Regions from separate parts of the Streptomyces sp. NPDC015127 genome, predicted to be linked through region 3. Evidence: riboswitches for the same ligand, from Rfam matches in the RefSeq annotation. Region 3 holds a riboswitch; each other region holds the start of a gene.

The links. Region 3 has a riboswitch for thiamine pyrophosphate ahead of thiO (glycine oxidase ThiO). Riboswitches for the same ligand answer to the same signal wherever they lie in the genome.
Region 1: another riboswitch for thiamine pyrophosphate. It lies ahead of thiC (phosphomethylpyrimidine synthase ThiC); the one in region 3 lies ahead of thiO (glycine oxidase ThiO).
Region 2: another riboswitch for thiamine pyrophosphate. It lies ahead of ACF08N_RS30395 (thiamine ABC transporter substrate binding subunit); the one in region 3 lies ahead of thiO (glycine oxidase ThiO).

The regions. Positions count from the first base shown of each region.
Region 1 is NZ_JBIBVE010000005.1:268,826-272,094, forward strand. It holds gene ACF08N_RS12455 (YibE/F family protein) at 1-1,265, opposite strand, end outside; TPP riboswitch at 1,337-1,469, shown strand; gene thiC (phosphomethylpyrimidine synthase ThiC) at 1,462-3,237, shown strand.
Region 2 is NZ_JBIBVE010000018.1:39,964-43,232, reverse strand. It holds gene ACF08N_RS30405 (phosphatidate cytidylyltransferase) at 1-277, shown strand, start outside; gene rlmN (23S rRNA (adenine(2503)-C(2))-methyltransferase RlmN) at 391-1,497, shown strand; TPP riboswitch at 1,559-1,664, shown strand; gene ACF08N_RS30395 (thiamine ABC transporter substrate binding subunit) at 1,660-2,757, shown strand; gene ACF08N_RS30390 (ABC transporter permease) at 2,796-3,269, shown strand, end outside.
Region 3 is NZ_JBIBVE010000006.1:43,214-46,482, reverse strand. It holds gene ACF08N_RS13450 (thiazole synthase) at 1-95, opposite strand, end outside; gene thiS (sulfur carrier protein ThiS) at 101-301, opposite strand; gene thiO (glycine oxidase ThiO) at 298-1,476, opposite strand; TPP riboswitch at 1,474-1,586, opposite strand; gene ACF08N_RS13435 (hypothetical protein) at 1,670-2,029, shown strand; gene ACF08N_RS13430 (NAD(P)/FAD-dependent oxidoreductase) at 2,102-3,269, shown strand, end outside.

The DNA of each region.
Region 1 (3,269 bases), on a different contig from region 3:
CCCGGGCGGTCCGCGGAGACGACCAGGGCGGCGAGCGCGGTGGTCACCGGCACGGACGCGACGAGGCCGATGGATCCCACCAGGGTCCGTACGATCTCCTCCGCCACCAACTCGCTGTTGGCCACGGTGCCCACGCTGGACTGGGCGATCGAGAAGAGCAGCAGCAAGGGCAGGGCCGCGCCCGCGTAGGCGAGGACGAGCGTGTTGACGACCGAGGCGATGTGGTCGCGGCCGATCCGGATGGCGGAGCGGTAGAGGGCCCGCGGGCCCATGTCCGGGTCGGCCTGGTGCAGTTCCCAGACCGCCGACGTCTGGGTCACCGTGACGTCGTCGAGCACGCCGAGCGAGCCGATGATGACCCCGGCGAGCAGCAGGCCGCTCATGTCGATGTCCGGGTAGAGCCCCTTGATCAGACCGGTGTTGTCGTCGGTGTTGCCGCTGAGGCTGGCCCAGCCGATGAACAGCGAGCCGAGCAGACCGATGAGCAGCAGCGAGATCAGCGTGCCGAGGACGGCCACGGAGGTCCGCGCGGTGATGCCGTGGCACGAGTAGAGCGCGATGAGCATGATCGCGCTCGCCCCGACCACCGCGACGATCAGCGGATTCGAACCCTGGAGGATCGCGGGCAGGATGAACAGGGTCAGCACGGCGAAGGAGACGGCGAGCGCGATCAGCGCCATCACGCCCCGCATCCGCCCGACCAGGACGACCACCAGGGCGAAGATGCCGGCGAGCAGGGCCATCGGGAAGCCGCGGTCCACATCGGTCACCGAGTACTGAAGATCCCTGGGCGCGTCCGGCGCGTACGCCACCACCACGCCCTGGCCCTCCTTCAGCTGCCGCGGCGCGTCGGGCTGGACGATCTCGACGAACCTCCGGCCCTTGTCCTTGCCGGTGGTGACCTCGACGGTGGCCTTTCCGCAGTCGCCCCGTTGCGCGTTGACCGCCTCGCGGCCCTCGGGCGTCGAGGTGTCGCCGGTCGGCGGGACCTGGCCTGCGTTGACGTCCTTGCAGTCGACTCTCTCGACGCTCACCACCTTGCCCTGCTCCGTCTGGCGGTCGAAGCCGACCCCTGTGCGCTCATGGCCGGGCGCCCCGCCCGGCCACAGCACGGCGAGGCCGACGAGAACAGCCGTCGCGAAGGGGATCAGCACCGCGGCGATGACCTTGCGAAGGTGCTGGGAGACGGGCGCTGCGGGCCCGTGACTGTGCACATGGCCGTGATCGTGGCCGTGCTGTTCGGGGTGCTGCGGCGATGAGGTCACAGACAGATCATCGCAAGAACGAGAGGGGCCCTCTGTTCAGCGCGCCAGACATGACGCTAGCGTGGTGGCACCTTTGCACACGCGGGAGCTCGGAGCACCGGGCTGAGAGGGCGCTGACCTTCGTACATCCGTACGGGACAGCTGCGCCGACCGCCGAACCTGTTACCGGGTAATGCCGGCGTAGGGAGTAGGTCTCATGACCGTATCGGACGCACGCACGCCTGCCTCGAACCAGAACGACGAGGCCGGGAAGTCCATCGGATGGCACAAGGGATACCTCGAGGGCTCGCGCCCCGACCTCCGTGTGCCGGTCCGCAAGGTGCACCTCACCAACGGCAAGGACGTGACGCTCTACGACACGTCCGGTCCGTACACCGATCCGAACATCGAGACGGACGTCCGCCGGGGTCTGCCGCCGCTGCGGGAGAACTGGATCGTCGGGCGCGGCGACACCGAGGAGTACGCGGGCCGGCCCGTGCGCCCCGAGGACGACGGGATCAAGCACACGTCCCCGCGCGGGGGGCTGCGCAACCTCGACGCCGTCTTCCCCGGCCGGCCGCGCCAGCCGCGGCGGGGCCGCGACGGCCAGGCGGTGACGCAGCTCGCGTACGCCCGCCGGGGCGAGATCACGCCGGAGATGGAGTACGTCGCCCTCCGCGAGAACGTCTCGCCCGAGGTGGTGCGGGAGGAGATCGCGGCGGGCCGCGCCGTCCTGCCGGCGAACGTCAACCACCCGGAGATCGAGCCGATGATCATCGGCAAGCGGTTCCTGGTGAAGGTCAACGCCAACATCGGCAACTCCGCGGTCACCTCCTCCATCGAGGAGGAGGTCGAGAAGATGACCTGGGCGACCCGCTGGGGCGCCGACACGGTCATGGACCTGTCCACGGGCCGCAACATCCACACCACGCGCGAGTGGGTCCTGCGCAACTCCCCCGTGCCGATCGGCACCGTGCCGCTCTACCAGGCGCTGGAGAAGGTCGACGGCAAGGCCGAGGAGCTGACCTGGGAGATCTACAAGGACACGGTCATCGAGCAGGCCGAGCAGGGCGTCGACTACATGACGGTCCACGCGGGTGTCCGCCTGCCGTACGTGCCGCTCACCGCCAACCGCAAGACCGGCATCGTCTCGCGCGGCGGCTCGATCATGGCGGCGTGGTGCCTGGCGCACCACAAGGAGAGCTTCCTCTACGAGAACTTCGAGGAGCTGTGCGAGATCCTCGCGGCGTACGACGTCACGTACTCGCTCGGCGACGGCCTGCGCCCCGGCTCGATCGCGGACGCCAACGACGAGGCACAGTTCGCGGAGCTCAGGACGCTCGGTGAACTGAACACGATCGCCAAGCGCCACAACGTGCAGACCATGATCGAGGGCCCGGGCCACGTCCCGATGCACAAGATCAAGGAGAACATCGACCTCCAGCAGGAGATCTGCGAGGAGGCGCCGTTCTACACGCTCGGCCCGCTGACCACCGACATCGCGCCGGCGTACGACCACATCACGTCGGGCATCGGTGCGGCGATGATCGCCTGGTGGGGCACCGCGATGCTCTGCTACGTGACGCCCAAGGAGCACCTGGGCCTGCCGAACCGGGACGACGTGAAGACCGGTGTGATCACCTACAAGATCGCGGCGCACGCGGCGGACCTGGCCAAGGGGCACCCCGGCGCCCAGGAGTGGGACGACGCGCTGTCCGACGCCCGCTTCGAGTTCCGCTGGGAGGACCAGTTCAACCTGGCCCTCGACCCGGACACGGCACGCGAGTTCCACGACGAGACGCTTCCCGCCGAGCCGGCGAAGACCGCGCACTTCTGCTCGATGTGCGGTCCGAAGTTCTGCTCGATGAAGATCTCCCAGGACATCCGCCGTCAGCACGGCGGCAACCAGGAGGAGATCGCGGCGGGCATGGCGGAGAAGTCCAAGGAGTTCGCCGCGGCGGGCAACCGGGTCTATCTGCCGATCGCGGACTGATCCGCCGTCATGACCGGGCGCCTTCCCGCCCG
Region 2 (3,269 bases), on a different contig from region 3:
GGGTGCGGTCACTTTCGCGATGGGCGCGGGCGCGCTGTGCATGCAGTTCCTCGTCGAGGACGGCACCTGGTGGCAGGGGCTGCTGCTCGGCCTCGCGGTCGCGGCCAGCGCGACGCTGGGCGACCTCGGGGAGTCGATGATCAAGCGGGATCTCGGCATCAAGGACATGGGCACCCTGCTCCCGGGGCACGGCGGCATCATGGACCGTCTGGATTCGCTGCTGCCGACCGCACCGGTGGTGTGGCTGCTGCTGGTGGTGTTCGTCGGCTCCGGCTGACCTGCGGGTTTCCGCGTGAGGGCTCGTTGTCGTCCCCCATGGCCCCCTCGGTGCATGGGGGTACCCCCTGGGCGGCGAGCCCTCCGTCGTATCTCTGCGACACTGGTAGCACCATGCCCAAGCCCGGAGAACTCACTTTCGTCGCGCCCCGCGGAGCCAAGAAGCCCCCGCGGCATCTCGCCGACCTCTCGCCCGCCGAGCGCAAGGACGCCGTCGCCGCGATCGGCGAGAAGCCGTTCCGCGCCAAGCAGCTGTCCCAGCACTACTTCGCGCGGTACGCGCACGACCCCGCGCAGTGGACCGACATCCCCGCGTCCGCGCGGGAGAGGCTCGCCACGGAGCTGCTGCCCGACCTGATGTCGGTCGTGCGGCACATCTCCTGCGACAGCGACACCACCCGCAAGACCCTGTGGCGCCTCCACGACGGCACGCTCGTCGAGTCCGTCCTGATGCGCTACCCGGACCGGGTCACGATGTGCATCTCCTCCCAGGCGGGCTGCGGGATGAACTGCCCGTTCTGCGCCACCGGACAGGCCGGCCTCGACCGCAATCTGTCCACCGCCGAGATCGTGCACCAGATCGTCGACGGCATGCGCGCGCTGCGGGACGGCGAGGTGCCCGGAGGCCCCGCCCGCCTGTCGAACATCGTGTTCATGGGCATGGGGGAGCCGCTCGCCAACTACAAGCGGGTCGTCGGCGCCATCCGCCGGCTGACCGACCCCGAGCCGGACGGCCTCGGTCTCTCGCAGCGCGGCATCACCGTCTCCACGGTCGGTCTGGTCCCCGCGATGCTGCGTTTCGCCGACGAGGGCTTCAAGTGCCGTCTCGCCGTCTCCCTGCACGCGCCGGACGACGAGCTGCGCGACACGCTGGTGCCGGTCAACACCCGCTGGAAGGTCCGCGAGGTCCTCGACGCCGCCTGGGAGTACGCGGAGAAGTCCGGCCGCCGGATCTCCATCGAGTACGCGCTGATCCGCGACATCAACGACCAGGCGTGGCGCGGCGATCTGCTCGGCCGTCTCCTCAAGGGCAAGCGGGTCCATGTGAACCTGATCCCGCTGAACCCGACGCCCGGGTCCAAGTGGACGGCGTCGCGGCCGGAGGACGAGAAGGCCTTCGTGGAGGCCATCGCCGCCCATGGAGTGCCGGTCACCGTCCGGGACACCCGTGGCCAGGAGATCGACGGGGCGTGCGGGCAGCTGGCGGCACAGGAGCGGTGACGGAGAGGTCGCCGGGCTTGGCTGGTACTGTGCCTGTGCATTCGCACAAATGAACAACGAAACATTCCGACAGGGGAGCGCAGCAGAGCGCTGAGAGTGCGGCACGGCCGCAGACCCTCGGACCTGATCCGGGTCATACCGGCGTAGGGAGTCAGCACCATCATGAACAGCCAGCTTCGGCGTGCCACCGGCACCGCGCTCGCCGCCGCCCTCGGCGTCACCGCCCTCGCGGCCTGCGGCGGCGAGTCCAAGGACTCCGGCTCCGGCACCGGCGGCGGGTCCAAGACCGTCACGCTCGTCAGCCACGACTCCTTCGCGGCGTCCGACGCCGTCCTGAAGGAGTTCACCCGGCAGACCGGGTACACCGTCAAGGTCCTCAAGAGCGGTGACGCCGGTGCCGCGCTCAACAAGGAGATCCTCACCAAGGGCTCCCCGCAGGGCGACGTCTTCTTCGGCGTCGACAACACCCTGCTCTCGCGCGCCCTCGACAACGACCTGTTCACGCCGTACGAGGCCAAGGGGCTCGACCAGGTCGCGGACGAGGTGCGGCTGGACGCGGACAAGCACCGCGTCACGCCCGTCGACACCGGCGACATCTGCGTGAACTACGACAAGAAGTTCTTCGCCGACAAGAAGCTCGCGCCTCCGAAGACCTTCGCCGACCTCGCGAAGCCCGCGTACAAGAACCTGCTCGTCGTCGAGAACCCGGCGACGTCCTCGCCCGGCCTCGGCTTCCTGCTCGGCAGCGTCGGCGCGTTCGGCGAGTCCGGCTGGCAGGACTACTGGAAGAAGCTCAAGGCCAACGGCGTCAAGGCCGTCGACGGCTGGGAGCAGGCGTACAACGAGGAGTTCTCCGGCTCGGCGGGCGGCAAGAAGGCGGGGGCCGACCGTCCGCTCGTCGTCTCGTACGCCTCCAGCCCGCCGGTCGAGGTCCTCTACGCCGACCCCCAGCCCGCCGAGGCGCCGACCGGTGTCGCAACCGGCACCTGCTTCCGCCAGATCGAGTTCGCCGGACTCCTCAAGGGCGCGAAGAACGAGGCGGGCGGCAAGGCGCTGCTGGACTTCCTGATCACCAAGAAGTTCCAGGAGGACATGCCGCTGAACATGTTCGTCAACCCCGTGGTCGAGGGCGCGAAGGTGCCCGAGCTGTTCACCGAGCACGGTGTGGTCGTCGACAATCCCGAGACCGTCGCTCCCGGCACGATCGCCGAGAACCGTGAGCAGTGGGTCCGGTCGTGGTCCTCGCTCGTCCTGAAGTAGGGCAGTCCCTGCGGGGGAACGCGGCGCGGCTCGCCCTGATGGCCGGCCCCGTCGCGTTCTTCGCCGTCTTCTTCGCCTACCCGGTCGCCGCCATCGTCGGCCGGGGCCTGCGCGTCGAGGGCACCTGGCAGTTCGGACGGTTCGGCGAGGTCCTCGGACGCCCGGACATCCTGCACGTCCTGTGGTTCACCACGTGGCAGGCGCTCGCCTCCACCGCGCTCACCCTGCTCCTCGCCCTGCCCGGCGCCTACGTGTTCGCCCGGCTCGAATTCCCCGGCAAGCGCCTCCTGCGCGCCGTTGTCACGGTGCCGTTCGTGCTGCCGACAGTCGTCGTCGGGACGGCGTTCCTCGCCCTGCTCGGCCGTGGCGGGCTGCTCGACGACCTGTGGGGCGTACGCCTGGACACCACGGTCTGGGCGATCCTGCTCGCGCACGTCTTCTTCAACTACGCCGTGGTCGTCCGCACCGTCGGCGGCCTGTGGTCGCAGCTCGACCCGCGCCAGGAGGAGGCG
Region 3 (3,269 bases):
CGTTCCAGTACGTCGAGGCTGGGCGCCCCGCCCGTACCCATGATCAGCCGCGAGGTGAACGTGGTGCCGCCGATGGTGAGACGGTCGTCGGCCATGGTGCTCAGCCTCCCTGCACGGCGGTGAGGATCTCGATGCGGTCGCCGTCGCCGAGCCGGGTGCCCGCCCACTGGCTGCGCGGCACGACGGTCTCGTTGACGGCGGCGGCCACACCCGAGGGGGCCGTCGTGAGCGCCGCCACCACGGCGTCCAGGGTGGTGCTGTCGGCGAGCTCGCGCGCCTCGCCGTTGACGCAGACGTTCATGCGGGCTGCTCCTGTCGTACGCGTGCGCCCGCGGGGGCGAATCTGCGGGGGCTGAACGGGCGGGCGGCGTCGGGCAGTTCGCCGCTGGTGAGCGCCTCCGCCAGCACGTCGCCGGTCACTGGCGTCAGCAGCACGCCGTTGCGGTAGTGGCCGGTCGCGAGCAACAGCCCCGGCAGCTCGGTGAATCCCAGCATCGGTGCGTTGTCGGGGGAGCCGGGCCGCAGTCCGGCGCGCGTCTCGGTCAGCGGCAGTTCGGTGATGCCGGGCACCAGCTCGTGCGCGTCGCGCAGCAGTTCGTAGACGCCGCCCGCGGTGACGGTCGTGTCCCAGCCCAACTCCTCGGTGGTCGCGCCGACCACCAGCTCGCCGTTCTCGCGCGGCACGAGGTAGACATGGCTGCCGCGCACCACCGCACGCACCGTGCGGGACAGGAACGGCGCGTAGGGGCCCGGCACCGTCAGCCGCAGGACCTGGCCCTTCACGGGGCGTACGGGAGGCAGGACGTCGTCCGGCACCCCGCCGAGCCGGCCGCTCAGGCTGCCGCCGGCCAGCACCACCTGGCCGGCGGCGAGCTCGGTGCCGTCGTCCAGGACGGCGCCCGCGGCGCGGTCGTGCACGACCGTCAGCCGCTCCGCCCAGGCGCGGCGGAAGTCCACCCCGGCCCGCTCGCAGGCGACGACGAGCGCCGCGGCCAGCCGCCGCGGATCGATCTGGTGGTCCCCGTCGACGCGCAGACCGCCGCGGACCCCCGGTGCGAGCATGGGCTCCAGGCGACGGCACTCGCGACCGGTCAGCCACTCCGACTCCAGGCCCGAACGGCGTTGCAGGGCATGCAGCTCCCGCAGGTGCGCGCGGTCGTCGGAGTCGAGGGCGACGGCGAGGGTGCCGCACGCGCGGTAGCCCACGGACCGCCCGGTCGCCTCCTCCAGTTCGGCGGCGAACGCCGGGTAGCGGCGGGCCGATTCGAGGTTCAGGCCGAGCAGTGTCTGCTCGCCGTAGTGGAGTTCGGTGACGGCGGCGAGCATGCCGGCCGCGACCCGCGCGGCCCCGCCGCCGGGCTCCGGATCGGCGACGGTCACGCGCAGCCCGCGCTGCGCCGCGCGCCAGGCCGTGACCAGGCCGATGATCCCGCCCCCCACGACAAGGACGTCGGGTGCGTCTGGTGTACGAGACATGGGCGTCCAGCCCCTCCCTTCGCCGGCATGACCCGGATCAGGTTCGTACGGTCGGAGGCCGCCCAGCCTCCCTCTCAGCCCGGTGCGTCCGGGCTCCCGCGAGTGCCTTACGGTGGCCACCCTAACCCCACGCCCAGGCGCGCAGTAAGGGAGCCGCCGTCCCCCGGCGCGGGTGCGCAGGAGGTGGACGCACGTGGCGGCATCGCTCGACGGACTGGTGCTCGCGCCGGTGGCCGACCAGGCCCCGGGCCAGGTCGGTACCAGTACCCGGTTCCTGTACCACGAGGAGCAGGGGCGGATCTGGGCCGAGTACGAGGGCGGTGACGTGGTCCGCGGTCACCTGGTGGGCACGCGCGAGGGCGACCGGCTGGACTTCCGTTATGTCCAGCTGAAGACCGACGGCGGGACGTCCAGCGGCCACTGCCGGTCCACCGTCGTCGAACTCCCCGACGGCCGCGTGCGACTGGAGGAGACCTGGGAGTGGGAGTCGCAGGAGGGCAGCGGGACCAGCGTCGTCGAGCAACTGCTCCCTGATGGTGCGTCAGAAGCTTAAGGTGGCCCGGTGAGCGAGCACACGCAGGAGCAGGCCGGGGACCGGCGACGGGTCGTCGTGGTCGGCGCGGGCATGGCCGGGGTGCAGACCGCGGTCGCCCTGCGCGAACTGGGCTTCACCGGACCGGTGACCCTCATCGGCGCCGAACCGCACCAGCCCTACGACCGGCCGCCGCTCTCCAAGGCGATCCTCCTCGGCACGGCCGAGGGCTCCGCTTTCGACATCGACTTCGACGCACTCGACGTCGACCTGAGGCTCGGCGTCGAGGTGACCGGCGTACGCCCCGAGGCGCACGAGGTGGACACCGAGGCCGGGCCCGTCCCGTACGACGCCCTCGTCCTCGCCATCGGAGCCGAGCCCGTCACCCTGCCGGGAGCCGCGGGCGTCCCCGGCGTCCACCTGCTGCGCACGCTCGACGACGCGGACCGGCTGCGGCCCGTGCTCGCGCGGCAGCACGACATCGTGGTCGTCGGGGCGGGCTGGATCGGCGCGGAGTTCGCCACCGCCGCGCGCGAGGCCGGCTGCGCGGTGACCGTCGTCGAGGCCGCAGACCGCCCGCTGGCCGGGTCCCTGCCCGCCGAGGTCGCGGCGCCCATGGCCCACTGGTACGCCGAGGCCGGGGCCGAGCTGCTCACCGGCGAGCGGGTCGCCGCCGTCGAGGCGGGCACGGTGGTGCTGGCCGGATCGGGGCGCAGGATCGCCGCGGGCGCGGTCGTCGTCGGCATCGGCGCCCGGCCCGCGACCGCCGCCCTCGCGGGCAGCGGCATCGAGCTCGGCCCGGACGGCGCCGTCGTCGCCGACCGCCACCTGCGCACCTCCGCGCCCGATGTCTACGCCGTCGGGGACTGCGCCTCCTACCCCTCGGCCCGCTACGGCACCCGGCTGCTCGTCCACCACTGGGACAACGCGCTGCAGGGGCCGCGCACGGTCGCGGCCAACATCGTCGGGGCCGGACCGGAGCCGCAGGTGTACGACCCGGTGCCGTACTTCTGGTCCGAGCAGTTCGGCCGCTTCGTGCAGTACGCGGGCCACCACCCGGCGGGCGACACGCTGCTGTGGCGCGGCGATCCGGCCACCGACGCAGCGTGGTCGGTGCTGTGGCTGCGGGAGGGCGTGCTGGTCGCCCTGCTCGCCGTCGACAGGCCGCGCGACCTGGCGCAGGGCCGCAGGCTCGTGGCGGCCGGCGCACGGCTGGACCCGGGCCGTGCCGCCGACCCGTCCGTCCCCCTGAAGGCGGCGG